DNA from 2 places in the Polaromonas sp. P3_B1 genome. Region 1 is predicted to be linked to the other one. Evidence: predicted binding sites of a transcription regulator. Region 1 holds the regulator's gene; the other holds the start of a gene.
What was found. Region 1 encodes LexA, which represses DNA repair genes until DNA is damaged. Its sites were predicted from a motif close to ACTGTATNNNNATACAGT; they were not measured.
Positions count from the first base shown of each region.

Region 2: a site for LexA is predicted at 1,035-1,052, ahead of recA (recombinase RecA). Genes of this name have one in related genera too.

Region 1 is NZ_JBFUGK010000044.1:32,323-46,600, forward strand. Features, by position in the region: gene AC1DXS_RS21280 (M14 family zinc carboxypeptidase) at 1-205, opposite strand, end outside; gene AC1DXS_RS21285 (asparaginase) at 275-1,225, opposite strand; gene lexA (transcriptional repressor LexA) at 1,347-2,051, shown strand; gene AC1DXS_RS21295 (hypothetical protein) at 2,190-2,555, shown strand; gene AC1DXS_RS21300 (D-2-hydroxyacid dehydrogenase family protein) at 2,724-3,731, shown strand; gene AC1DXS_RS21305 (hypothetical protein) at 3,762-5,849, opposite strand; gene AC1DXS_RS21310 (3-hydroxyacyl-CoA dehydrogenase) at 5,887-7,407, shown strand; gene AC1DXS_RS21315 (oxepin-CoA hydrolase, alternative type) at 7,555-8,334, shown strand; gene AC1DXS_RS21320 (Crp/Fnr family transcriptional regulator) at 8,503-9,228, shown strand; gene AC1DXS_RS21325 (phosphotransferase) at 9,254-10,345, shown strand; gene AC1DXS_RS21330 (acyl-CoA dehydrogenase family protein) at 10,420-11,679, shown strand; gene AC1DXS_RS21335 (hypothetical protein) at 11,684-12,370, opposite strand; gene AC1DXS_RS21340 (glutathione binding-like protein) at 12,427-13,131, shown strand; tRNA gene AC1DXS_RS21345 (tRNA-Arg) at 13,240-13,316, shown strand; gene AC1DXS_RS21350 (response regulator) at 13,448-13,888, shown strand; tRNA gene AC1DXS_RS21355 (tRNA-Pro) at 13,970-14,046, opposite strand; gene AC1DXS_RS21360 (C4-dicarboxylate ABC transporter substrate-binding protein) at 14,202-14,278, shown strand, end outside.
Region 2 is NZ_JBFUGK010000042.1:33,708-47,985, forward strand. Features, by position in the region: gene AC1DXS_RS20790 (response regulator) at 1-338, opposite strand, end outside; gene AC1DXS_RS20795 (MarR family winged helix-turn-helix transcriptional regulator) at 449-931, opposite strand; gene recA (recombinase RecA) at 1,124-2,266, shown strand; gene recX (recombination regulator RecX) at 2,356-2,847, shown strand; gene argC (N-acetyl-gamma-glutamyl-phosphate reductase) at 2,850-3,761, opposite strand; gene sucC (ADP-forming succinate--CoA ligase subunit beta) at 4,048-5,208, shown strand; gene sucD (succinate--CoA ligase subunit alpha) at 5,227-6,120, shown strand; gene AC1DXS_RS20825 (TerC family protein) at 6,228-6,929, shown strand; gene AC1DXS_RS20830 (CHASE2 domain-containing serine/threonine-protein kinase) at 7,260-10,016, shown strand; gene AC1DXS_RS20835 (Stp1/IreP family PP2C-type Ser/Thr phosphatase) at 10,030-10,815, shown strand; gene AC1DXS_RS20840 (FHA domain-containing protein) at 10,854-11,513, shown strand; gene AC1DXS_RS20845 (CHASE2 domain-containing protein) at 11,575-13,824, shown strand; gene AC1DXS_RS20850 (3',5'-cyclic-nucleotide phosphodiesterase) at 13,859-14,278, shown strand, end outside.

The DNA of each region.
Region 1 (14,278 bases):
GTCCGGCTTGCCGGATGCGTTCACGATCAAACACGCCGTCTGCGCTCACGATGCCCGCATGAATGGGTATGCCGGCATCAGAAACACCAATCTGCGAGAACTGCAGGACGGCGGGATGACGCAGCGCCAGCGCTTCATAAAACCGGATGCAGGCTTCCCAGGTGGTGGTCTGGTTCTGGTTGCCGAGTTCGTACGGGGTTTGCATGGGAGGTCCGCGTGGTCAAGGAATGGATTGTTCGAAGCCAGGCCCGCCTGCGCGGCTGGCCCGAGAGGCTCAGGCCAGCAGTTGCAGGATCAGCTGAACCCTGGCCTTGACCGGACTCAAGCCTTCGGAACCCGGTATCGCGTCGGCAGGCGTCGGCAACACCCGCCCTGCGACGCAGCGACTTGCGCGAACCACCTGGATGCCCGCAGCCTGGGCCTTGAGCAAGGCCGCCTCCAGCTCATGGTGCAGGCTGCCGTTGCCGGTTCCTGCCACCACCAGACCCTGCACGCCCTCTGCCTGCAGAGCCCGAACGACAGCGCCGCCGGCTCCGGCGTAATTCATGATGATTTCTACCCGAGGCACGGCGGCGGCTCCCGCCAGGCTGGCGATGCTTTGGGCGGCGGCCTGCGCACGACCGGCTTGGGCTTGCGGCCAGTTTCGCAGCAACCGGAGTTGCCCCTCCTCCACGTACCCTATGGGGCCGGCGTCGCCCGAACTGAAAGGGTCGAGCCGGTAGGTATGCACTTTCTGTACATCCGCAGCGCCATGGATGACGCCCGCGCACACCGCGACCACGCCCCGCGCGCCTGCATGCCGCGCCACTGCCACCGCGTCAAGCAGGTTTTGAGGCCCATCGGGAACCAGGGCCGTGGCTGGCCGCATCGCGCAGGTCAGAACTACCGGCTTGGCTGGCGCGAGCAGCGCCTGCAGAAAAAAAGCGGTCTCTTCAAGCGTATCGGTTCCATGCGTGATGACGATGCCCTGAACATCCGCTTGCGCCAGGAAATGGCTCACGCGCTCTGCCAGCTTGCCCCACACCGCAAAACTCATGTCCTTGCTGTCGACCTGCGTGACCTGCTCCGTAAGCACCGAGCCGGCTTGCGCCACAGCCGGGACAGCGGCGAGCAGTTCCTCGACACCCACCTGGGCGGCGGTGTAGCCGATGTTATCCGACGCACTGGCTGCCCGCCCGGCAATGGTGCCGCCGGTGCCCAGAATCACAATATTTTGAGGGTGCATGGAAAGTGGTCTTGCAATCTTTTAAAAACTGGATGAAAATACAGGTACTGGATATTAAAACAGGTCACGGGCTACGAACCGCTGTTCACCCAGACCTGACTGAGAACCAAGGAGTCCCGCCATGAGCATCCTCGCCGATTTTCCGCATTTTCCCTCCGAAGGCCCCAAGCTCACGGCGCGCCAGCAACAAATCCTTGAACTGATCCAGAGCGCCATCGCACGCACCGGCGCACCACCCACCCGCGCCGAAATCGCCAACGAACTGGGTTTCAAATCCGCCAATGCCGCCGAAGAACACCTGCAGGCCCTCGCCCGCAAAGGCGTCATTGAACTCGTCAGCGGCACTTCCCGCGGCATACGCCTGCGCGGCGACACTCTGCGCTCCATCAACGAATCGCGCACCAAACAGTTTTCCCTGCCGTTGCAAAGCCTGGCCCAACTCGCCCTACCTCTGGTAGGGCGGGTTGCTGCTGGCAGCCCGATTCTCGCGCAGGAACATATCGAACAAACCTATTATTTTGAAAGCGGCCTGTTCCAGCGCCAGCCCGATTACCTGCTCAAGGTTCGCGGCATGAGCATGCGCGACATCGGCATCATGGACGGCGACCTGCTGGCCGTCAAACAGGCCAAGGAAGCCAAGAACGGCCAGATCGTCRTGGCCCGCCTGGGTGATGAAGTCACCGTCAAGCGCTTTCGCCGTAACAAGAATCTTATTGAGCTCTTGCCCGAAAACCCCGACTTCAAAACCATTGTGGTCGAGCCCGGTGAGCCGTTTGAACTCGAAGGCCTGGCTGTCGGCTTGATACGCAACACCATGCTGATGTAACCCGTTGATCCGGCCACGCACCAGGTGGCGGGCGTTTGGCCGTTGCGGCCAACACCCTGGTGCGCGGCCCCGCCGGCCCAGTCTCTTTGCCGGTTCGAAATCCTGCCTGTGTAAACCTCTCTCATACAGGAGTTCATCATGGGAATCGTCAGTTTTTCACACTCACCCCTTCTGTCCATCCTGCTGGCTCCCGCGCAGGCGCTGGCAGCCTGGTTTGTCCCCGCAACCAGGTCCGGCCGATATTCCGCCCCTGCCCGTGCCCAGCGCGCAAACGGCCAGCTGGCATTGCCTTTTTCTTCGGGTGCCGCCGCGGCCCTGCGCGAAACCACCCCAGCCGGCAAGGCCATGCCTAAACGCCCTGCGCCCAGCCGCCTGCGCATCGTGCGCGAATTCGACGCCAATGTCGGCCCGACCTGCGCCGGCCGCATGGTCATCTCGGGCCGCATGGCCGACGTCTGCGCGGAGCTTGATCGCATGGCCCAGCGCGAGGCCGCGCTGCAGTAAACAGTAAGCCCCGCCCACCCTTGCCCCCCTGCGGCAAAGGCCCATGAGCCTGCGCGGCGCGCGGCCGCCAGACTGAAATACCGCAGCAGGTTTCCTGGCGATACAAAATGAGTACGTTCGGGTAGCCCTTCCCGCAAGGAAGAAAAATCTTGCAGGCACAATATCGGCATGAATATTGTGATCCTCGACGACTACCAGGACGCAGTGCGAAAACTGAACTGCGCTGCCAAATTGGAGGCCTATCCCGCCAAGGTCTACACCAACACCGTCAAAGGCATAGGACAGCTGTCCGTCAGGCTTAAGGATGCCGACGTCATCGTCCTTATCCGGGAACGGACCCAGCTCAATCGCCAGGTCATCGAAAAACTGCCCAAACTCAAGCTGATCGTGCAGACCGGCCGCGTCGGAGGGCACATCGACGTTGCGGCCTGCACCGAACGTGGCATCGCGGTGGCCGAGGGCACCGGCTCGCCCACGGCACCCGCAGAATTGACCTGGGCGCTGGTCATGGCCGCCACGCGCCGCATCCCGCATTACGTGGCCCACCTCAAGCACGGCGCCTGGCAGCAGGCCGGCCTCAAATCAGCCTCCATGCCGCCTAATTTCGGCATAGGCACCGTCCTCAAAGGCAAGACGCTGGGCATCTGGAGCTACGGCAAGATCGGGCAAATCGTCGCCGGCTATGGCCGGGCTTTCGGCATGCGGGTCATCATCTGGGGCCGCGACGCCTCACGCGAACGGGCCCAGGCCGACGGCTATGAAGTCGCGGCAAGCAAGGCCGAGTTTTTTGAGCAAAGCGACGTGCTGAGCCTGCACCTGCGCCTGAACGACGAAACCCGGGGCATCGTGACACTGGAAGACCTGTCGCGCATGAAGACCACCGCCCTGCTGGTCAACACTTCGCGCGCCGAACTCATAGAGCCCGAGGCGCTGATTGCGTCACTCAACCGCGGCCGCCCCGGCCTGGCGGCGATCGACGTGTTTGAATCCGAGCCCATCTTGCAGGGCCATGCCCTGCTTCGCCTCGAAAACTGCATTTGCACGCCGCACATCGGCTATGTGGAACAAGACAGCTACGAGCTCTACTTTGGCGCGGCTTTTGACAACGTCGTCAATTTCATCAAGGGCACGCCTACCAACATCGTGAATCCAGGCGCCCTGCAAGTGCGGCGCTGAGGCGGCGCGCCGCACCTAAAGCAGCCCCTCCTAAGCCTTCGGGGGCGGAGCGTCGAGGTCGAATTCGATAAGGTTGCTGAAATCCCCGGCTTCGGGTGGCAGGCCCGCCACCGCAATCGCCGGCAGCGGTGCAAGAGCCTCGTCGACTCCCTGACTCAGGTCAATATCCAATCCCAGCCGCGGCGAAACGGGTGGTCGCGTCAGGTCGGTGCTCGGCGCAATTTCAGTGGAGAAGCCGGGAGCCACCGCAACGGGAAGAGCCACAGGAAGCGGCGGCGGCATTTCCTGGAGCCGGGCGGACAAAGGCAGGATGTTGGTCGGGCCGAAGCTGCTCGCTTGCGGCTGGGTGGGCAGAACAGGCGCCTGCGCAGCGGCATCCTCCCCGGCGGCTACGGGCCGGGCAATGATCTTCTTCGCGATGGAGTGCAGCAACAGCAGTTCGCGGTAAGCCGCAAGGCTGAAAACCTCGCTGCGCGAATCGGGTTTGCGAAAGATCGACTCTTCCAGCACGTCCAGCACCTTGGGCGTGGGCCACAGCGACTCGATGCGCGTAAGGGCTGAGACGTAGAACTCCAGGCCGTGCGTGTCCATCGCATAGTCGTCGAAGGCCGGCACCTGGGCATTGAACATGCGGTGGAACTCCTTGCGCAGTGCATCGTAGTCGTCCTTGCGGCCCAGGCTGTGGTATAGGTCGAACAAGTCCAGGTAGACCAGCGCGCTCGTCTCCACGTTGTCCGTGATGTGCAGCCGCAGCACGTCCACCGCCTTGTCGGGATGGCCCAGCGACACGAAAAAGTCCGCCTGCTGCTGCACATCAAAAAGCTCTTCGGCATTGACGATACGGGGCATGCCGCTGAAACCGCCCAGGCTTGGGAGGAACTCGGGGCGGTCCGCAGCAGCATCAGCCGGCCGGGCCTGCTGCGATGCCGGCCCGGCCGCGGGCAACTTGCGCGTACTGTCGAAATCAAGCGCTTCCAGGTCCAGGTCCACCCCTGCGTTATGCGGCTGGCCTCCTTGAGCCGGCATCACACCTGCGGACCGGGAGGCCGGCCCCGTGACATCCGCAAACTCGCTGGGCTTGTCGTGACCGGCCTCCCCGTCCCACCACGGACTCAGGCGCAGCGCATACCGCCGGTTGCGCGTCCATAACCACCCCACCGCCAGCAGCGCGAGAAGCAAAACACCACCCAGGCCATACACCAGCCAGTTGCTATAACGCTCCTGCCGCGCCTGCTCCAGTTGCCCTCGCAGCTCCATCACGGCCTGTTCCGTCTTGCGGCTTTGCGCCAGCATCGCGGCTACATCGGACTCCAGCGACTTGAGGCGCTGGCTGTCGCGCACCATGTCCTGCGGCTGGGCGTTGAGCGCCTGCCACAACGCGGCCGCGGCGGCCCGTTGCTGGGCATCGGCCGCTGGCAGCGTCAGCAATTCCGGCGACGAACGAAGGACAGGGTCACGTTCGATGGACAAATCAACAGGGGCCAGTTGCAGGCGAGCCCGCGATTTACGCTCCGGCACGGGAGCCGCCACCTTGGCAGGGGTGCGGCCAGGCGGCGCGGCCAGCGAAGAGGCCATCGCTGTGCCAGCTCGGGTTTGCGGCTTCGCTTTTGATGCGGCGGCGCGAGTCGGCGTTGCCGCGCCGGGCTGCGCTGGGGCTGCCGCCGCAACAGCTGCCGCCTGCGGAAGGGTTGAGGGCGCCGGTCCGGTGTTGTCGCCCAGCATCTCGGCCAGCAGGACGTACCTTCGCGAATTCTTTTGCAGGCAGCCCTCGCGCGCGTACAGCGTCACGACTGGCTCGTCGAGCACGACCGTCGTGCGGATGCGGACCAGGACCTCACCGCTACCGTCGCCCGGCGAGACCGAGGTAAGCACCTTGCCGGGGGAAACCTGGCTGTCGCCGAAAAACACCTCAGCGGACAGGCAGACAGCAGAAGGATTTTCAGTGCCGTCCAGTTGGGCGGAGAGCGTGAGGTCCAAGGGCCGGCCCACAATGGCCGGTCCGCGCACGCGGCCCAGGGATGCGGCCGAAGTGCTGGCGGCCAGCCCCAACAGCAAAGCGCCAAGCAGGCATTTCAGAAACTTCTCGGCGGATTTCATGGGCTGGCCGGATTTTGCCATGCGGCTTCGCCGAAAGACGCTCAGCCATAATTCGCCCATGAAAGTAAATTTTGCAAATGTGGGAATAGTTGGCACCGGTGCGATGGGACGCGGCATAGCGCAAATCGCGGCGCAGGCGGGGAGCACCGTCAGGCTGATGGACGCGCAGGCTGGCGCAGCTGAAAAGGCCCGCGAGGCCATCTGCATCCAATGGGACAAGCTGGTCGAGAAAGGTCGCCTCGAAGCCGCCGCGGCCGCCGGGCACAAAGATCGACTGGTGCTCGCCGGCACTTTGGCCGACCTGGCGGGCTGCGACCTCGTCGTTGAGGCCATCGTGGAGCGCCTGGACGTCAAGCGCGCGCTGTTCGCGGAGCTGGAGGCCCTGGTGTCCGAAAGTGCAGTCCTGGCCAGCAACACATCCTCGCTGTCGGTAACGGCCATCGCGGCAGGGCTCAAGCACCCCGGACGCCTGGCCGGTTTTCACTTCTTCAACCCGGTCCCGCTCATGAAAGTGGTCGAAGTGATTGCGGGCCTGAAAACAAGCCCGGCTGTATGCGAAAGCCTCAGCCAATACGCCCGGCAGATGGGCCATACGCCTGTGCAGGCGCAGGACACACCGGGCTTCATCGTGAACCACGCTGGCCGGGGTTACGGCACCGAGGCGCTGCGCATCGTCAGCGAAGGCGTCACCGATTTCGCCACCATAGACCGCATCCTGCGCGACCAGGCCGGCTTCAAGCTGGGCCCCTTCGAGCTCATGGACCTGACCGCCCTCGACGTCTCCCACCCGGTGATGGAGTCGATTTACCACCAATACTACGAAGAAGCCCGCTACCGCCCCAGCGTGATCACCGCGCAGCGCCTGGCCGGCGGCATGCTGGGACGCAAGACGGGTGAAGGCTTTTACCGATATTCCGATGGCGCCATGCAGGTGCCCGCCGAGCCAGCCGCTCCCCAGGTGGACGAACTCCCACCAGTGTGGGTCTCGCCCCGGGCCTCGCGCCGCGCTGAACTGCTGCAGCTGCTCAAGAACCTGGGCGCCAGGATCGAAACCGGCGCCTCCGCCTCGCCGCAGGCCCTCACGCTGGTCGCGCCGCTCGGTTTTGACATCACCACCGTCGCCGTGGTGGAGCGCCTGGACCCGGCGCGCACCGTCGGCATCGACATGCTGATCGACGACGCGGCCACCAAGCGGCGCGTGCTGGCCACCAACCCGGCCACACGCAGCGACATGCGCGACGCAGCGCACGCTCTTTTCGCCCGCGACGGCAAGCCGGTCAGCGTGATCCGCGACAGCGGCGGCTTTGTCACACAGCGCGTGGTGGCCACCATCGTCAACATCGCCAGCGACATCTGCCAGCAAGGCATCTGCAGCCCAAAGGACCTGGAAACCGCCGTGACCCTAGGGCTCGGCTACCCCCTGGGCCCGCTGGCCATGGGCGACCGCTACGGCCCCACCAACGTGCTGGAAGTGCTGTTCAACATGCAGACCGTTTACGGCGACCAGCGCTACCGCCCCTCCCCCTGGTTGCGCCGCCGCGGCGCCATCGGGCTCAGCCTCATGCATAAAGAAGAGTAACCCCCCTTCGGATGCTCACTTCGTGTAGCACCTTCCCCCCCAAGGGGCGGCGCCTGCGGCCTGGCAAAGCCAGTTCCGCGGCCCCCGCTGGTGGGGATCCGCAACTTGCGGCCTCCGTGGCCGGTTCAACCCCTCGAAAGAATTGACATGGCAGGCGCAATCAAGAGTACCAGCGAGGGCCAGACCCTTATCCTGACGATCAGCAACCCGGAGTTCAGGAACGCCCTGGGCCCTGACATTTATGCCGCCGGCATTGAAGCGCTGAATGCCGCCGAGAACAACCCCGACATCCGCAGCGTGGTCATCACCGGGGAAGGTGCGATTTTTTGCGCGGGCGGCAACCTGCAGCGGCTTGAAGCCAACCGGCGTGAGGCGCCTGAGGTGCAGGCCCAGAGCATAGAAGGCCTGCACAACTGGATAGATTCGATACGCACCTACCCCAAGCCGGTGATCGCCGCCGTGGAAGGCGCGGCCGCCGGCGCCGGTTTTTCGCTGGTGCTCGCCTGCGATTTTGTGGTGGCTGCCGAGAACGCCGTTTTTGTGATGTCATATAGCACGGTGGCGCTGTCGCCTGACGGCGGCGGAAGCTGGGCCCTGGCGCGCGCCCTGCCGCGCGCGCTGGCCAGCGAACTGCTGATGGCAGGCGAACGCATAGGCCCGCGCCGGCTGCATGACTTCGGCCTGGTGAACCGCGTCACCGCTCCTGGTGAAGCCTTGGCCCAGGCCTTGCAACTGGCCGAAAGCCTCAATGCGCGCGCGCCCAACGCGCTGGCCAGCATCAAGGAACTCATCAACGAGGCGGCCGGCAACACGCTGAACCAGCAGCTGGCCCGCGAGCAGGACCACTTCGTGCGCAACCTGCACGACGCCAACGCCGGCGAAGGCATTGACGCCTTCCTGAACAAGCGCACGCCGCACTACCGCTAGGCAAGCATTGCACGGGCTGGCCGGTCGCAGCCCGCCCAGTCGGCGACCTCCGCCAAACCGCGCCAATCCCCGGCAGCTGCCGGGCGACACCCATGCGACAGCCCGCTGGCGCCGGACGGGTCCCTCAAGCGACAATGGACGTCTTGTTAGTCACTCAAAAGACAGACCATGGACGATCCCATTCTTACGATAGAGGAACGAGAGGCCATCAACAACGGCCGCTGGTTTTCATCCCTGTCCCCATCCCTGAGGCACGACATATTCCGATGCGCCTACGTCAAACGCTACAAAGACGGCGAACTCATCAGCGCCCGCGGCGATGTGCCGGAAGAATGGATCTCCTGCGCACGGGGCGCCATCCGCGTGAGCTCGACTTCGATTTCGGGCAAGCAGGTCACCCTGACCTACGTGGAGCCCGGCCTTTGGGTCGGCGACGTGGCGATCTTCGACGGCGAGCGGCGCACCCACGACTCCTATGCCCATGGCGAAACCACGCTGCTGTGCGTCTCGCGCGCCGACCTGCGCAAGATACTCACCCAGCACGTGGAGCTCTACGAAGCCCTGCTGCGCCTGCATGCGCGCCGCATACGTCAGCTCTTCGGCCTGGTGGAAGACCTCAACACCCTGCCCCTGCGCGCGCGCCTGGCCAAACAGCTGCTGCACCTGGTGCGCAGCTACGGCGTGCCCAGCCTGGCGGACGGCGGCGAAGTGCGCATAGGCCTGCAACTGGCGCAGGAGGAACTGGCCCAGTTGCTGGGCGCCTCGCGCCAGCGCGTGAACCAGGAACTCAAGGCCATGGAGCGCGAGGAAGCCATACGCATAGAGCCTGGTGGCCTGGTGGTGCGCAACCGGCAAGCCCTGATGCGCATTTCCGAAGCCGAAATCGAAAAATAAACACACGGGGACAAGCCCTTCAAGCATGAGCAACTTCGACCACTTTGTCGGCACCCGGGCCGTGTCCGGCGCTCACGCGTTTGACCTCGACGCGCTCACCGCTTACCTCAGCAGCCACCTGCCCGGCTTCAAGGGCCCGCTGACGGCGGAAATCTTCAAGGGTGGCCAGTCCAACCCGACCTACAAGCTGCTCACGCCCACGGCCTCTTATGTGATGCGCGCCAAGCCCGGTCCCGTGGCCAAACTGCTGCCGTCGGCCCATGCGGTGGAGCGCGAGTTCAAGGTCATGCAAGGCCTGCAGGGCACCGATGTGCCGGTGCCGAAGATGTATTGCCTCTGCGAAGACGAGTCCGTGATAGGCCGCGCCTTCTACGTGATGGAGTTCGTCGAAGGCCGCGTGCTCTGGGACCAGTCCCTGCCCGGCATGGACAAAACCCAGCGCGGCGAGATCTACGACGAGATGAACCGCGTGGTCTCCGCGCTGCACAAGGTGAAGTTCGCCGAGCGGGGCCTGGCCGATTACGGCAAGCCCGGCAACTACTTTGAACGCCAGATAGGCCGCTGGAGCAAACAGTACGCCGCCTCCATCACCCAGCCCATCACCGAGATGGACAGCCTGATGCAATGGCTGCCGGCCAACATCCCGGCCAGCGCGCGCGACGAAAGCCTGGTGTCCATCGTGCACGGCGACTTTCGGCTCGACAACCTGCTGTTCCACGCCACCGAGCCGCGCGTATTGGCCGTGCTCGACTGGGAGCTGTCCACGCTGGGCCATCCGCTGGCCGACTTCAGCTATCACTGCATGGCCTGGCACATCCCGCCCGGGGCGTTTCGCGGCATAGGCGGGCTGGACGTCGAAAGCCTGGGCATACCGACGGAATCCGAGTACATACGCCGCTATTGCGAGCGCACCGGGCTTGCCACACCCGAAGCGCTCAAGGCCGACTGGAACTTCTACATGGCCTACAACCTGTTTCGCATCGCGGCCATCCTGCAGGGCATTGCCAAGCGGGTCGAGGCCGGTACCGCTTCCAGCGCCCAGGCCGTCAGTTCGGCCGCCGGCGCGCCGCTGCTGGCAAAGATGGCCTGGAGCTTTGCCCTCAAAAGCCAGGGCTGACGACGACCATCACGCCGCACGCCGACACGTTTGCACCAACGCGCCTTACATCCCTTAGCTGTTCTGGAGATTTCATGGACTTCAACTACACCCCCAAAGTACAGGAACTGCGGGCGCGCCTGCTCAAGTTCATGGACGAGCACATCTACCCGAACGAGGCGCGCTTCTTCCGCGAGATCGCCGAGAACCGCGCCAAGGGCGATGCATGGGTTCCCACCAAACTGGTCGAGGAACTCAAGCCCAAAGCACGCGCGGCCGGCCTGTGGAACCTGTTCTTGCCGCACTCGCCGCGAGCACCTGAAGGTTTGTCCAATCTTGAGTACGCGCCGCTGTGCGAAATCATGGGCCGCGTGCCTTTCGCGGCCGAGGTCTTCAACTGCTCGGCGCCCGACACCGGCAACATGGAAACCATTGCCCGCTACGGCTCCGAAGCCAACAAGGACCAGTGGCTGGACCCGCTGCTCAAGGGCGAGATCCGCTCGGCCTTCCTGATGACCGAGCCTGAAGTTGCCTCGTCCGACGCGACCAACATCCAGTGCCGCATTGAGCGCGACGGCGACCACTATGTGCTCAACGGCCTCAAGTGGTGGTCCTCGGGCGCGGGCGACCCGCGCTGCGCCGTCTACATCGTCATGGGCAAGACCAATCCCGACGCCGGCCGCCACGAGCAGCAATCCATGATCCTCGTGCCCGCCAACACGCCCGGCATCACCGTGATCCGCCCGCTATCGGTCTTCGGCTACGACGACGCGCCGCACGGCCACATGGAAGTGCGCCTGACGAATGTGCGCGTGCCCGCCGCCAACCTGCTGCTGGGCGAGGGCCGCGGCTTTGAAATCGCCCAGGGCCGCCTCGGCCCCGGACGCATACACCACTGCATGCGCAGCATAGGCATCGCCGAGCGCGCGCTGGAGTTGATGTGCAAGCGCCTGAACAGCCGTGTCGCCTTCGGCAAGCCGATCGCCAGCCAGTCGGTCTGGCACGAGCGCATCGCCGAGGCGCGCTGCATGATCGAGCAGGCCCGCCTGCTGACGCTCAAAGCCGCCTACATGATGGACACCGTGGGCAACAAGGTCGCCAAGGCCGAGATCGCGATGATCAAGGTGGTGGCGCCCAACATGGCCTGCCAGATCATCGACTGGGCCATCCAGGCCCATGGCGGCGGCGGTGTGTCGGACGATTTCCCGCTGGCCTACGCCTACGCCAGCCAGCGTACCCTGCGCCTGGCCGACGGCCCGGACGAGGTGCACCGCGCCTCACTGGCCAAGCTGGAACTGGCCAAGCATCTTTTGATGCCCGGTGAAGTGGAAATGCCGATCACGCGCGGCGGCTGAAGCCTTACAAGGTCAGGTCGTTGGACAGGCCGGCAATTGCCGACTCGCAGGCCGTGGTGAAAATCAGGGCCGCATGCTCCAGCGTGGGCATGTCGGCCGGGGTGTACTGCATGCGCAGATAGGCCTTGCCGCGCAGCACCATCAGGATAAAGGGCACCTGCGGGTCGGGTGCCGGCTCGGGCCAGGACATCATCAACTCGACCAGTTGCGGGTCCAGCCAAGCCATCGCATTCGAGCGGTGGTCGGCCATCACCGCATAGCGTTCCCAGAAAGGCTTGGGCAGGCTTTCCCAGCCGACTTCAGGGTACATGGCCAGCCAGCGCACCTCTTCCGGCATGCTCGGGTCGGCCGTGGTCTGCAGTGTGTCGGTATAGGCCTGGTAGGCCTTTTTTTCCAGTGCGTCCTTCAGGGCCCGGTTCATGACCAGGACGGTGACGTCGTCGTTGACCTTGAGCTCGCCCCGGGCGCGCAGCTCTTCGCCGCGGATGTAGTCGCGCGAGGGGCGGCCGCGCTCCATCTTCCAGGGCTTGCCGCCTACATTGCCCTTGAGCGCAAAACCCTTGCCCTGCCCCATGCCGGTGAAGGAAAAGCCGCGGGTCCCGGCCCATTCGGACACGGCCTCGTCGGACGCGGAGCCATCGCCGGCGTCCCCCTTGCCCGCAACAAAGACCTTTTTCAAGCGCTCGAACATGGTTTTCGCTTTTCTCTTAAAGTGCAGCGACCATCATAGTAGTCAAGGACACCCCGATGATCAATGTTTACTCATGGCCCACACCCAACGGCCATAAAGTCCACATCATGCTGGAAGAATGCGGCCTGCGCCTGGGCCATGACTGGCAGGCCATTCCCGTCAACATCGGCACCGGCGACCAGTTCAAGCCCGAATTCCTGGCCATCAGCCCGAACAACAAGATCCCGGCCCTGGTCGACCCGGTAGGCCCCGACGGCAAGCCCATTTCCGTCTTCGAATCCGGTGCCATCCTGCTCTACCTGGCAGCCAAGACCGGCAAGCTGCTGCCGAAGACCGACCGCCTCAAGTTCCAGGTGCTGCAGTGGCTGATGTTCCAGATGGGCGGCGTCGGCCCCATGATCGGGCAGACCCACCACTTCCGCCAATATGCGCCCGAAAAAATTGACTACGCGATCAGTCGATACACCAATGAAACCAGGCGGCTTTACGGCGTGATGGACAAGCAGCTGTCCACCCACGCTTTTATCGCTTGCGATGAATACAGCATTGCTGATATCGCCATCTTCCCCTGGCTGCGCAACTGGGAAAACCACGGCATAGACTGGGCCGACTACCCGCACCTGAAAAAGTGGTTCGACCTCGTCAGTGAACGCCCCGCCGTGCAGCGCGGCGTCAAGGTGCTGGCCGAATTGCGCAGGCCCATCACCGACGACAAGGCGCGCGAGGTGCTGTTCGGCAAAACGCAGTACGAAAAGCGTTGAGTTGGGCCCCGGCGGTGGGGCCGGCGGCCGTCGATTGAAGGTATGATGCGCGACGAGCTGGAAACGGCGGCCGCCTCTGCGCGTCCTCGCCCCCGGCTGCATCACAGACTGCCCGTAGCTCAGTTGGATAGAGCATCAGCCTTCTAAGCTGAGGGTCGGGGGTTCGATCCCCTCCGGGCAGGCCAGACATGGCGCCAGCCGCACCCTCATCCGACACCAGCGAACTTCGCCGACTCCGCCAGTCAAGGCCGGAGGTATATATTCGGGGTTACGGCCGCGAGCCCGAAGGCCGTCAAAACCAAGGAGGCGAGCAAACATGCCCAGACCAACGATGCTGCTGGTGGAGGATAACCCCGCTCACGTCGAGCTGACTTTGGTGACGCTGCAGGAAAACGGCGCCGACCATGAAGTCATCGTCGCCCGCAACGGCGCGGAAGCCCTGGAATACCTTTTCTGCGAAGGTCCCTACAGCGGCCGGCCGCAGGACCAGCCACCCGAGCTGGTCATGCTGGACCTGAATATGCCCGGCCTCAGTGGGCAGCAAGTCATCCAGCGCATGCGGGGCGACCCTCGCACCTTCTTCGTGCCCATCGTCATCCTGACGTCCGAGCCCAAATACTCCCCGGTGGTAAAAGAGATTCAAGGCGGGCTTAACAGCTATGTACGCAAGCCGCTGCATTTCCGGGATTTTCAGGAAAAGCTGGAACAAGTGCGTGAATATTGGCGCAACTCCAATTTCGGGCCTCTCAAATCCTGAGCGCAATGCCCTGATCCGGCAAAGCGAAAACCAGGCGGACATGAAAAAGCCCACTGAAGTGGGCTTTTTGCTGGGAAATGATGGTCGGAGTACAAGGATTCGAACCTTGGACCCCCTGGTCCCAAACCAGGTGCGCTACCAGACTGCGCCACACTCCGACTAGTCCAACATTATAGCCCGATCCGGCTACACTTTCCCGCACCCCCTTTCATTTTTTCCATCCACTGGATCGCACCATGCAACTTCGCCTTGCTGCCCAGCCCGATTTGCTCCGGTCCCATGGGAAGGCTTGCCTCTGCAACCTTGGGGCCGCATGAAGATGGGGGCCCTTGCCGGGGCCGTGTCCAGGGTGGACAAGGGCCTGACGCGCATGACCGCGGTGTTCGGTCT
Region 2 (14,278 bases), on a different contig from region 1:
ACGCGGGCTTCGAGCTCCTGCAGCGAAAACGGTTTGGCCATGTAGTCGTCGGCGCCGTAGTCCAGGCCCTTGACGCGCTCCTCGACGCTGTCGGCGGCCGTCAGGATCAGCACCGGCATGGCCGAGCCGCGAGCGCGCAGGCGCTTGAGCACCTCCAGGCCGTGCATGCGCGGCAGGCCCAGGTCGAGGATCAGCAAATCGAATTCGGTGTTGGTCAGCAGCGCGGCGTCGGCCTCGGTGCCGCTGGCCACGTGGTCGGCCGCCGCACCGGAGGCGCGCAAAGTGCGCAACAGGCCATCGGCCAGGACCTGGTCGTCTTCGGCAATCAGAATACGCATGGTTGTCTCCAGTCTCCATTTGCCGGCCTGTTGCGGCCTGCGGGCGGGTTTGTGTTCTTCAGCAAATTCTAGGCTTTTGCGGCTTCAGCTTTGCTGACACGCCGACGTGATCAAGCGCCGGCATACGCTTCCAGCCCCAGCGCCACCACGGTGGCCACATCATGCCCCACGGCCTGGCGGAATTCGTCCTCGGCCTGGCGCACGGCCTGATGGAAGGCTTCCAGCCAGAGCAGGCCCGACTCGGTGAACACCACGCGGCGGGCGCGCTTGTCATGCGGGTCGGGCTGGCGCGTCACAAGGCCCCAGGCCTCGCACTGGTCGACCAGGTCGCCCATGGCCTGTTTGCTCATGCCGGCGCTTTGCGCGAGATCCGTGAGGCGCGAGCCGGTTACGGCCAGGTGACGCGTGATGTGGATATGGGCGGCGCCGACCTGGTCGCGCGCCGCGAGGTTGGAGAGCGCCAGTGGCACTTCCACACTGCTGGCCATCAGCGAGAGCACACGCTCGTCAAAGCGCCGTAGCGCATGGCCCATGAGCCGACCCAGGTGGGTCTGTCGCCAGCCGGCCTCGGTCGCGCCAAAGGGGCTGGCCATGGGGGCTGGGTGTGTGGTTTGCGTCATGGAAAGATGCTAACCCAATTGGTCAGGCAAACTGACTAAAAAGAGGGTTTACTTATTTTTATAGCGCCCATAAAGTACTGGTCATGCATCCAGGGCTGTGATTAAACGCAGAGGCTGGAATCCAGGCAACAAGTTTTTACATCATTGATTTTCAAGGAGTTTTTCATGGAACTGACCAACAAGCTGAACCCCGCCCAAAACCCCGTGCAAAGCGCCGCCCTGAACACCGAAAAGGCCAAGGCCCTGCAGGCCGCACTGGCCCAGATCGAAAAGCAGTTTGGCAAAGGCACCATCATGAAGCTGGGCGACGGCGAAGTGATTGAAGATATCCAGGTCGTTTCCACCGGCTCCCTGGGCCTGGACATCGCCCTGGGCGTGGGCGGCCTGCCGCGCGGCCGGGTGGTTGAAATCTACGGCCCTGAATCGTCCGGCAAGACCACGCTGACCCTGCAGGTCATCGCCGAGATGCAAAAGCTGGGCGGCACCTGCGCCTTTGTGGACGCCGAGCACGCGCTGGACATCCAGTACGCGCAAAAGCTGGGCGTCAACCTGCAAGACCTTTTGATCTCCCAGCCCGACACCGGCGAGCAGGCCCTTGAAATCGTCGACTCGCTGACCCGCTCCGGCGCGGTGGACCTGATCATCGTCGACTCGGTGGCGGCGCTCACGCCCAAGGCCGAACTCGAAGGTGAAATGGGCGACTCGCTGCCCGGCCTGCAGGCCCGTTTGATGAGCCAGGCGCTGCGCAAGCTCACCGCCACCATCAAAAAGGCCAATTGCACGGTTATTTTCATCAACCAGATCCGCATGAAGATCGGTGTGATGTTCGGCTCGCCCGAAACCACCACCGGCGGCAATGCGCTGAAGTTTTACGCCTCGGTGCGCCTGGACATCCGCCGCATCGGCTCGATCAAGAAGGGCGAAGAGGTGATCGGCAACGAAACCCGCGTCAAGGTGGTCAAGAACAAGGTGGCCTCGCCCTTCAAGACGGCGGAGTTCGACATCCTCTACGGCGAGGGCATCAGCCGCCTGGGCGAGGTGCTGGACCTGGGCGTAGCCGGCCACATCGTCGAAAAGGCCGGCGCCTGGTATGCCTTCAACGGCGAAAAAATCGGCCAGGGCCGCGACAACTCGCGTGAGTTCCTCAAGGAGAACCCCGAACTCGCAATCGAGATCGAAAACAAGGTGCGCGAATCGCTGGGCATCCCGCTGGTGCAGGTTGCCGGCAGTGTCGACGCCCCGGCTGAAAAGCCTGCCAAGGCTGAAAAAGCCGAGAAGGTCGAAAAGCCCGCCAAGGCTGCCGCCTGATTTTTAATGCGAGAAGGCCTGGCCCAATTGGAGCATGCACTGATAGCTATTAAAAAGATAGCATCTGCGTGGGGCCTGGCCTGTTGACCATGGAAAATCCGGTAGATCACAAACCAGCCAAACCCGCCTCCCGTGCGGGTTTTGGCCTTTCACTCAAGGGCCGCGCCCTGCGCTATCTGGCAGGGCGTGAGCATTCACGGGCTGAACTGGAACGCAAGCTTGCGCCGCATGAAGAAACGCCGGGCCAGTTGGCCCAGGTGCTGGACGACTTGCAGGCCAAGGATTTCATCAGCGAGGCGCGCGTGGTCGAGTCGGTGATCAACCGGCGCGCCGGCCGTTTTGGCGCGGCGCGCATCAAGCATGAGCTGCTGGGCAAGGGCCTCAGCGCGGAGCGCGTGGCCGGTGCCATGGACAGCCTCAAGGGCAGTGAGCTGGAACGCGCCCGCGAGATCTGGCGCAAGAAGTTTGAAGGGCCGGCGCCCGATGCGGCAGGCCGCGCCAAACAGATGCGGTTTCTGGCGGCCCGGGGCTTTGGCGGCGACGTGATACGCCGCGTGGTGTCGCAAACGGACGAGGACTGAGCTTACAAGCTCAACATCAATTTCAGGTTTTGCACGGCGGCGCCAGAAGCACCCTTGCCCAGGTTGTCCAGCCGCGCCACCAGCACCGCCTGGCGGTGCTCTTCATTGGCGAACACGCGCAGTTCCATCTTGTTGGTGTCGTTGAGCGCCAGCGCGTCCAGCTTGTTCGATTCGGGCGCGGCTTCAACGGTCACCCATTCGCTGCCGGCGTAATGTTTGGCCAGCATGTCATGCAACTGCGCGCCGGTCGGTTTGCCAGGCAGCAGGTCCAGGTGCAGCGGCAGTTGCACCAGCATGCCCTGCTTGAAGTTGCCGACCGAGGGAATGAACACCGGGCGGCGTGACAGGCCGGTGTATTTCATGATCTCGGGCAGGTGCTTGTGTTTCAGGCCCAGGCCGTAGAGCTCAAACGCGGGCGCGGTGCCGGCTTCGTAGTCTTCAATCATTTGCCGCCCGCCGCCGGAGTAACCGCTCACAGCGGGAAGGCTCAGGGGGAAATCGGCCGGTATTGCGCCGGCGTCGACCAGCGGTCGGATCAGCGCGATTGCGCCGGTGGCGTAGCAGCCGGGGTTGCCGACGCGCTCGGCGCCCGCCACAGCGGCGCGCTGGGTCTGCGTGAGTTCGGGAAAGCCGTAAACCCAGCCGGGCACGGTGCGGTGGGCGGTCGAGGCGTCAATGATCTTGGGCTTCTTGCCGGGCAGCGAATCGATCATGGCCACGGATTCGCGTGCTGCGTCGTCGTGCAGGCACAGGATCACCATGTCCACCTGTGCCATCAGTGCGCGCTTGGCGGCCGCATCCTTGCGCAGTTCGGGCGCGATGCTGACCAGCTCGATCTGCGGCATGGCTTGCAGCCGCTCGCGGATCTGCAGGCCCGTGGTGCCGGCTTCTCCGTCAATAAAAACTTTGGGCATGAATGGGGACTTCCAGGACTGCAAATAGAAATGAAATACGCAAATAAGGCAAATACAGGGGGCCGCCTTGGCAGGCCAAAACACCTCAAAACCGCCCAATTTGGGCTATTTCGGGGTGTAAGCCGGGCACAAGAATTGTGCGTCGCACCATGATACAGTTCTGCGTTGCTGCCTGCAGTGACCGCCGACGTGGTTTTTTGAGCTGATGTGGCCTGTTTCCGACACCCCACAGCCCTGCCCAAATCCCAGTTGCACCCCCTCTTTTACTGAATTCTGAAGGTTTTTCATGAAAATTCACGAGTACCAGGGCAAGGAAATCTTGCGCAATTTTGGTGTGCCTGTGCCGCGCGGCATTCCGGCTTTCACGGTGCAAGAGGCGGTGGAAGCCGCCCAGAAGCTGGGCGGCCCGGTTTGGGTGGTCAAGGCGCAGATCCACGCGGGCGGCCGCGGCAAGGGTGGCGGCGTGAAGGTTGCCAAGACCATTGAGGATGTCAAGCGCATCGCCGGCGAAATCCTGGGCATGCAGCTGAAGACGCACCAGACCGGCCCCGAAGGCCAGAAAGTCCGCCGCCTCTATATTGAAGACGGCGCCGACATCCAGAAAGAATATTACGTCTCGGCCGTGACCGACCGCGAGTCGCAAAAAGTGGCCTTCATCGCCTCCAGCGAAGGTGGCATGGACATCGAAGAGGTGGCCCACTCCCACCCCGAAAAAATCATCAAGGTGTTTGTCGACCCGCTGGTCGGCATGACCGACGCGCAAGCCAAGGAAGTCGCAGCCGGCATCGGCATGCCCGCCGACTCCGTGCCGCAGACCGTCGACATCCTGCAAAAGCTCTACAAGTGCTACATGGACACCGACGCGTCGCTGGTTGAAATCAACCCCCTGAACCGCAACAGCAAGGGCGAAGTCATGGCCCTGGACGCGAAGTTCAACTTCGACGCCAACGCGCTGTTCCGCCACCCCGAAATCGTCGCCTACCGCGACCTGGACGAGGAAGACCCGGCCGAAGTCGAAGCCAGCAAGTTCGACCTGGCCTACATCAGCCTGGACGGCAACATCGGTTGCCTGGTCAACGGCGCCGGCCTGGCCATGGCGACCATGGACACCATCAAGCTGTTCGGCGGCGAGCCGGCCAACTTCCTGGACGTGGGCGGCGGCGCGACGGCTGAAAAAGTCACCGAAGCCTTCAAGATCATGCTGAAGAACCCCGATGTCAAAGGCATCCTGGTCAACATCTTCGGCGGCATCATGAAGTGCGACACCATCGCCGACGGCGTCATCACCGCCTGCAAGGCCGTGAACCTCTCCGTTCCGCTGGTCGTGCGCATGAAGGGCACCAACGAAGACCTGGGCAAGAAAATGCTGGCCGACTCCGGTCTGCCCATCATTGCCGCAGACACCATGGCCGAAGCCGCGACCAAAATCGTGGCCGCCGTCAAGTAAGCCCAGGAGAACACAAGCATGTCGATCTACATCAACAAACACACCAAAGTCATCACCCAGGGCATCACCGGCAAAACCGGCCAGTTCCACACCCGCATGTGCCGCGACTACGCGAACGGCAAAGAGGCCTTTGTGGCCGGTGTGAACCCCAAGAAAGCCGGCGAAGACTTCGAAGGCATCCCGATTTTCGCCAACGTGACCGAGGCCGCCAAGGCCACCGGCGCGACGGTGTCGGTCATTTATGTGCCGCCCGCAGGCGCGGCCGCAGCCATCTGGGAAGCCGTGGAAGCCAACCTCGACCTGGCGATCTGCATCACCGAAGGCATTCCGGTCAAGGACATGCTGGAAGTGCGCAACCGCATGAAGGCCAAGGAAGCCGCCGGCGGCAAGAAAACCCTGCTGCTGGGCCCCAACTGCCCCGGCCTGATCACGCCCGACGAAATCAAGATCGGCATCATGCCCGGCCACATCCACCGCAGGGGCCGTATCGGTGTGGTCAGCCGCTCCGGCACGCTGACCTATGAAGCCGTGGCGCAACTCACCGAAATCGGCCTGGGCCAGTCCAGCGCCGTCGGCATCGGCGGCGACCCGATCAACGGCCTCAAGCACATCGACGTGATGAAGGCCTTCAATGACGACCCGGACACCGACGCCGTCATCATGATCGGCGAAATCGGCGGCCCCGATGAGGCCGAAGCCGCGCAATGGTGCAAAGCCAACATGAAAAAACCCATCGTCGGCTTCATCGCCGGCGTGACGGCTCCGGCCGGCAAGCGCATGGGCCATGCGGGCGCGCTGATTTCCGGTGGCGCCGACACGGCCGACGCCAAGCTGGCCATCATGGAGGCCTGCGGCTTTACCGTGACGCGCAATCCTTCGGAAATGGGCAAGCTGCTCAAAGGGCTGCTGTGAATAAGCAGTAATACGAATTCCGGCGGAAGCAGCCGGGGCGTAAACTGAAAGCCATTTGAAAGAAAGCGCTCATCGGCGCTTTTTTTCATTCATAACAGGAGATAGCCATGATTTTCGGACTGGACCTCGCGTCCCCTCTTTTCTGGAGCGCTTTTGGTTCCATCATCCTCGCCAACATCGTGCTGTCGGGCGACAACGCCGTGGTGATCGCGATGGCGGCGCGCACGCTCAAGCCCGAGCAGCGCGGCAAGGCCATCTTCTGGGGCAGCGCCGCCGCCATTGTCATGCGTATCGTGCTGACGATTGTGGCCATCCAGTTGCTGACCCTTCCCTATCTGAAGCTCATAGGCGCGATCCTGCTGGTCTACATCGGCGTGGACCTGCTCAAGGGCGAGGAAGATGAGGACGGCGAAGGCCATGAAATCAACGGCATGATGGCGGCCATCCGCACCATCCTGATCGCTGATCTGGTCATGAGCCTGGACAACGTGCTGGCCGTCGCCGCCGCCGCCAAGGGCAACCTGCCGCTGCTGGTCCTGGGCCTTCTGGTGAGCATCCCGCTGATCATTTTTGGCGCCACCCTGCTGACCAAGGTCATGGAGCGCTTCCCCATCATCATCACCATAGGCGCCGCCCTGCTCGGCTTCCTGGCCGGTGAAATGCTGCTGACCGACCCGGCCGTGGCCGGCTATTTCGGCCCGGTCAGCGAGCAAACCGTGACCTTTGGTGGCATTCTCGGCGCCGTGCTGGTCGTGGCGCTGGGTACTTACCTCACCAAGCAGAAGCAGAAAAAAGAGCCTTCTGCCTGAAATCCGCATGCCTGGCCGGCAGCCGCGGCGCCGCGCCTGCCGGCCAGAAAGCCCTCGCCTGCCTGAAGCCCGCATGATGCGGGCTTTTTGCATATGCGCTGAAATACCACTTATTTGCAACAGTCGGCATGGCTGCAGTGCAAAAGTCCCTTGTCCAGCCGCACCCCGTCTGTTAATGTCCCCTATCAGGAGACTTGTAACCTGCCGAAACAAAGGGCGGCGGGCGGTGCTTGGTGCGCCAAAACGACGGCGGTCACCGGGCGGCCGGTAATACAAAGCAATTAAAAATCGTCTAGCTTATGCACAGCGAAACAGGACAAGGGACGGGTAGTGGCCAAATCATCTAGAAAGCTGAGTCAGTTCTGGCGGGCCGACTGGTTTGTCGGGGTCCTGGTGGTGCTGGCCGTCCTTTTTCTGCACGGGCTGACGGATTTCTTCGGCACGCTGGAGCGCCGCTACTACGACTACGCAAGCACCAGCACCTCGCGCCAGCCTTCCGACCGCATCGCCATCATCGCCATCGACGACCAGAGCATCGCCAACATCGGGCGCTGGCCCTGGCCGCGCGATGTGCACGCGCAACTGATCGACCAGCTGTCGGCCGCCAAAGCCAAAACCATCGCGCATACCGCGTTTTTCTTCGAGCCACAGACGGACCGCGGGCTGGTGTTCATCCGCAAAATGAAGGAAGCGCTCGGCCCGGCCGCCGTGGATCCGGCTGCGGCTGGCCAGGGCGGCCTGCCCGAACAGCTCGGCAAGGTGATCGCCGAGGCCGAGGTCGCCCTGGACACCGACGCCAAGCTCGCCGCCAGCATGAGCAAGGCCGGTAACGTTCTCGTGCCCTCGGTGTTCCAGCTGGGCGTGCCGCAGGGCCGCCCCGACAACCCGCTGCCGGCCTATGCCCTCAAGAGCGCGGTGGATGAAACCAATAACTTCTCGCTACCGGCCATACGCGGCCAGCAGCCCATCGAACAGATAGGCGCGGCGGCCGCCGGCATAGCCCACCTCAACCAGCTACCCGACGTGGACGGCGCCGTGCGCCAGGAACCGCTGCTGATCAATTACTACGGCAAGGCCGTGCCGTCCATGAGCCTGCTGGTCGCGGCCAAAAGCCTGAATCTCGGGCCCGCAGACATCAAGCTCAATGTGGGCGAGTCGGTGCAGATCGGCAAGCTGATGGTCAAGACCGACGAATCGGCGCTCATGCTGCCGCAGTTCTACAAGGGCAAGGACGGACGCCCTGCTTTCGCGGTGGATTCGTTTTACGACGTGGTCTCGGGCAAGATTCCGGCCGCCAAGTACGCCGACAAGATCGTGATCATCGGCGCCACCGCCGCAGGCGTGGGCACCCAGTTCCCGACGCCAGCCGGCCCCGGACTTTCGCCGGCCGAGACCATCGCGCACATCACCTCCAGTATCCTGAGCGAGCATTTCATCGTGCAGCCGGGCTGGGGCGTGTGGGCGACGCTGGGCGTGCTGCTGCTGGTGGCCGGCTACCTGATCGCCGGCCTGCCCAGGCTGTCGGCGGGCAAGGCAGCCATCGTCACCCTGGTGCTGTTCCTGGTGCTGCTGGTGGCTGAGTTCGGCCTTCTGTCGGCGGCTGCGACCTGGCTCAAACTCGTTTTCCCCGCCGCGCTCCTGGTCATAGGCCACCTGGCGCTGACCACCAAGCGCTTCCTCATGACGGAAGCCGGCAAGCTCAAGTCCGACGAGGAATCGGCTGAAACCAACCGCATGATGGGCCTGGCGCTGCAAGGCCAGGGCCAGCTGGACATGGCGTTTGACCGTTTCCGCCGCGTGCCTTTCACCGATGCGTTGATGGACAACATGTACAACCTTGCGCTCGATTTCGAACGCAAGCGGCAGTTCAACAAGGCTCAGGCCGTGTACGAGCACATGGCGACCTACAACAAGAACCACAAGGACCTGCAGTCCAAGCTCAACCGCGCCAAGAACCTGTCCGAGACGGTCATCCTGGGTGGTGGCGGTTCGCACCCCGGCGGCACGATGCTGCTGGACGGCGGCGCCGTCGAAAAACCCATGCTGGGCCGCTACCAGGTCGAAAAAGAACTGGGCAAGGGCGCCATGGGTGTGGTCTACCTTGGCAAGGACCCCAAGATAGGCCGTGTCGTGGCCATCAAGACCATGGCGCTGAGCCAGGAGTTCGAGGGCGAGGAACTCGACGACGCGCGTGAGCGCTTCTTCCGTGAGGCCGAGACCGCCGGCCGCCTGCAGCATCAGAACATCGTGACGATTTTCGATGCCGGCGAAGAACACGACCTGGCCTACATCGCCATGGAATTCCTCAAAGGCAAGGACCTGGCCGACGTCACCAGGGACGGAAGCCTGCTGCCGGTGCCCAAGGTGCTGTCCATCGTGGCGCGGGTGGCCGAAGCCCTGGCCTACGCGCACAAGCAGAATGTGGTGCACCGGGACATCAAGCCCGCCAACATCATGTACGAAATCGACAGCGATACGGTGAAGGTGACCGACTTCGGTATCGCCCGTATCACGGACTCCAGCAAGACCAAAACCGGCCTGGTGCTGGGCACGCCGAGTTTCATGTCGCCCGAGCAGATTGCGGGCAAGAAGGTCGACGGGCGCTCTGACCTGTATTCGCTGGGCGTCATGCTGTTCCAGATGCTGGCCGGCGTGCTGCCTTTCCGGGGCGACTCCATGGCCGAGCTGATGTACAAGATCGCCAACGAAGAGGCGCCGGACATCCGCATCATCCGCAAGGAACTGCCCGACCGGCTGGCCCAGGTTGTCGCGCTGTCGCTGGCCAAGAAGCCCGAGCTTCGCTACCAGGACGGCGACCGCTTTGCCGCCGACCTGCGCGAGGTCATTGCCGCTCTCGAGGGTGGCGCCCCGCTGGCCAAGCCTTCGCCGTCTTTCCATGCCGCTCAGCCGGCAGCTCCCGCTGCATCATTCGACACCACGGTGGTGCAATCCGCCCCCGCCGCCCAGGCGCCCGAGCCCAGGGCCTATGATGCCACCCAGGCCATGAATGCCAACGGAGCCGGAACCCAGACGTTTGACAAAACCGTTGTCTCCCGGCCGCCCGCCGCCGACAAAGACACCCAGTGACAACACGAACAAGATGATCTACGAGATTTGTACACATACCGACCCAGGGTTGACGCGGGATAACAACGAGGATGCGGTGTCGTTTGACGCGGCGACGCGCCTTTGCATTCTGGCGGACGGCATGGGTGGCTACAACGCCGGCGAGATCGCCAGCGGTATGGCCGTGGCCTTTATCAAGTCGGAAATGGGACGCTGGCTGTCCCAGGCCGGCCGTCATGCCAATGCCAAGGAAGTGCGCCGGGCGCTGGAAATCTGTGTGGAAAACGCCAACCATTCGATCTTCAATGCGGCCAACTCCAATCCCCAGTACACAGGCATGGGCACCACGCTGGTCGTGGGCGTTTTCCAGGACGGGCGCCTGATGCTGGGCCATATTGGCGATTCCCGCTGCTACCGGTTGCGCGGCCAGGAATTTCAGCAGATCACCAAGGACCATTCGCTGCTCCAGGAGCAGATCGACGCCGGCCTGATCACCCCCGAGCAGGCTTTGACGTCCCTGAACAAAAACCTGGTGACGCGCGCTTTGGGCGTGGAAGACACGGTCCTGGTCGAGGTCAACGAGCACCGCGTGGAAGCGGGTGATCTCTACATGATGTGTTCCGACGGCTTGTCGGACATGGTGGCGGACCCCGGTATTGCCGCCATTCTGGCGGGCGTTGGGACGCTGGAGCAAAAGTCAAAGCAGCTGATTGCAGCGGCCAATGAGGCCGGCGGACGCGATAATATTTCCGTCTTGCTGGCTTACGCGAAAGAAGACTCGGCCAAGCGCGGGCTTTTGTCGAGAATGCTGGGAAAATAAGCGGTGACTGAAAATTTAAAAACAGACAGGAGTCGGCCATGCCGAAAATGATCGTCTCTATTGACGGCGTTGTGATCAAGGAAGTCCAGTTGACCAAGGACAGGACGTCCCTGGGCCGCAGGCCCTACAACGATATCGTTATTGACAACCTCGCTGTCAGCGGGGAGCACGCCGTCCTGCAGATGTCCGGCAATGAGGTCTATCTTGAAGACCTCAACAGCACCAACGGCACCTACGTCAACGGCAAGGCCGTGAAGAAGCTGTTGCTGCAAAACAGCGACACGGTGGAAATCGGCAAGTACAAGATCAAATACGTCAACGAGGCCCAGCCTGCCGGTTTCGAGAAAACCATGATTATCAAGGCCGGCTCCGCGGGCCTGGTCGCTCCTCCCGCTGGTGCGCCGGCGGCGGCCCCCGCCGCCGACATGGGCGGCAATGTGAACGCGGCCATCAAGGTCATGTCGGGTGCCGCAGCCGGCCGCGAGGTCGCACTGGTCAAAGTAGTAACCACCATCGGCAAGCCGGGCGTTGCGGTGGCGGCGATCACCAAACGGCCCCAGGGCTTTGTGGTGGCACACGTGGAAGGAGCCGGGAAACCGACCCTCAACGGTGCGCCTATCGGTGCCGAGCCTGTCCTCCTGAAGAACGGCGACATGCTCGAGCTGGCCGGAACGCAGATGCAGTTCGTCCAACACTGACCCGGGTGCCCGTCCGGGCTTCGCCATTCGCGGACCGTCAGCACCCAACACCCGAGGTCTCATGAGGCTCCTCTCCCGGCACTGGCCCCGCATCGCCGTCACGCTGATTCCCCTGGTGTTTGCCATGTTGCACGCCGGCGGGATTTTGCGCCTGGGCGTGCTGCAGCGGCTGGACGACATCATCTACGACGCCCGCCTGCGGGCGACGATGCCGCGCACGCTGGATGAGCGCATCGTCATTGTCGACATTGACGAAAAAAGCCTGGCCGAGGTCGGTCGCTGGCCCTGGGGGCGCAACAAGCTCGCGGATTTGGTCGAAGAACTGCAGGACCGCCAGAAAACGGCCCTGCTGGGCTTTGACGTGGTGTTCGCCGAGGCCGACGAAAGCTCGGGCCTGAAACGCCTCAAGCAGCTGGCGCAGGCGGAGCTGAAGGACCAGCCCGGTTTTTCGGAAAAGCTCAACCAGCTGCAGGCCAGCCTGGATTACGACGCGGTGTTCGCCAAGGCGATCGAAAAGCGGCCCGTCGTCATGGGCTATTACTTCACCAGCGATCGCGACGGACGCGTCAACGGCGTCCTTCCGGCACCCGTCATGGGCCGGGAGGCCTTGGCTGGCCGGCCTATCAAATTCACCAGCTGGAACGGCTACGGCGCGAATATCGAGCAGCTGGCCAAGGCCGCGCCGCTGGGTGGTTTCTTCAATTCCATCACCGAAGGCGACGGTGTAGTGCGTTCCATCCCGCTGCTTGCCGAGTACAAAGGCCAGTATTACGAATCGCTGGCGCTGGCCATGTTTCGCATGCTGGCCGGCCTGCCCCGCGTCGAGCCGGGGTTCCCTCCGGAAAAATTCCTCACACGCAACTACCAGGGGCTGGAAAGCATTTTGCTCAAGCAGGGCAGCAAGACCCTGGCAATTCCGGTCGACGACCGGGTCGCCACGCTGGTGCCGTTTCGGGGCCATGGCGGCGCCAATGGCGGCTCGTTCCGCTACATCTCGGCCGCCGACGTACTGGCCAAGCGCCTGGCGCCTGCTGCGCTCAAGGACAAGATCGTCCTCATAGGCACCACCGCACCCGGCTTGCTCGATTTGCGGGTTACCCCGGTCGGGGAGACCTATCCCGGCGTGGAAACCCATGCCAACGTGATCTCCGGTTTCCTGGACGGCAAGGTGTTTGTGAAGCCCGATTACGCGGTTGGGTATGAAATTGTCATCCTGCTGTTGTCGGGCCTGACGCTGGCCTTCGCGCTGCCCCTGCTGTCGGCCTCCCGCGCGGTACTGGTCAGCCTGGCTGTGACCGCGGCCATCGCAGGGCTCAATTTTTGGCTGTATGCGGGTTATGGCCTGGTGCTGCCGCTGGCCAGCGCGCTGGTCATGGCGCTGACGGCCTTCGCGCTCAACATGAGTTACGGCTACTTCGTCGAAAGCCGCTCCAAGCGCGAGCTGGCCAACCTTTTCGGTACCTATGTGCCGCCCGAACTGGTCGATGAGATGGTGAAAGACCCCGATAGTTACAACATGACGGCGACCACCAAGGAGCTGACCGTCATGTTCTGCGACATGCGCGGCTTCACCAAGATGTCGGAAACCATGGAGCCGACCCAGCTCCAGGCGCTGCTCAACAGCGTCTTTAGCCGCCTGACGGACCTGATACGCGGCAACCGCGGCACCATTGACAAATACATGGGCGACTGCGTCATGGCGTTCTGGGGCGCCCCCGTCGATACGCCGGACCACGCCGCGCTGGCCGTGAAGACGGCGCTTGAGATGTCAAACGCCGTCCGCAGGATCAATGAAGAGCACAGGGCCAAGGGTTTACCCGAAATTGGCATAGGCATAGGCTTGAACACCGGCACCATGTGTGTGGGTGACATGGGGTCGGACATCCGCCGCAGTTACACCGTGATCGGCGACGCCGTGAACCTGGGCTCGCGCCTGGAGGGTTTGTCCAAATCCTACGGTGTCGATATCGTGGTCAGCGAGTCCACCCGCAAGCTCGCAGGGGACTTTGCGTGGCAGGAACTGGACAAAGTCCGCGTGAAGGGCAAAGATCAGGCTGTGGCCATTTTTTGGCCGCTCGCGCCGGCCGACCGGATCGACAAGGACAATGCCGCCGAGCTGAAGACCTGGGGCTTGGCGTTGAAGGCCTACCGGGCCCAGGACTGGGACCAGTGTGACGTGCAGTTACTAAATTTGCAGCGGGCAAATGGCAAAAAGTTCCTTTACCGGCTGTATGCGGAGCGTGTAGCCTCCATGAGACTGTTGCCGTTTGATCCGGAGTGGGATGGCGCAACCAATTTTGAGACCAAATAGTACAAAGACCAACGCGGGGCCAACCGGAAAACTCATGAAAGTACGTGTACTAGGCTGCTCGGGAGCCATCGCCAAAGACTGCCGGACCACGTCTTTTCTGCTGGACCATGACTTGCTGGTCGATGCGGGCACGGGCGTCGGTGACCTCACGCTCGATGAAATGACCGGCATCGACCACGTACTGTTGACGCATTCACACCTGGACCATGTCGCCGCGTTGCCGCTGATGGCGGACGCTATCGCGGCGCGGCGCACCACCCCTATACAGATACACGCCCTTCAAGGCACGATTGACGCCCTGAAGGCGCACATCTTCAACAACACCATCTGGCCGGACTTCTCCAGGATTCCCACGCCGCAAGCGCCGTTTATCAGCTTTCACCCCTTGAGCGTCGGGCAGACCTTGCTGCTGGGGGGAAAGCACGTGGAAGTACTGCCCGCGGTGCACACCGTG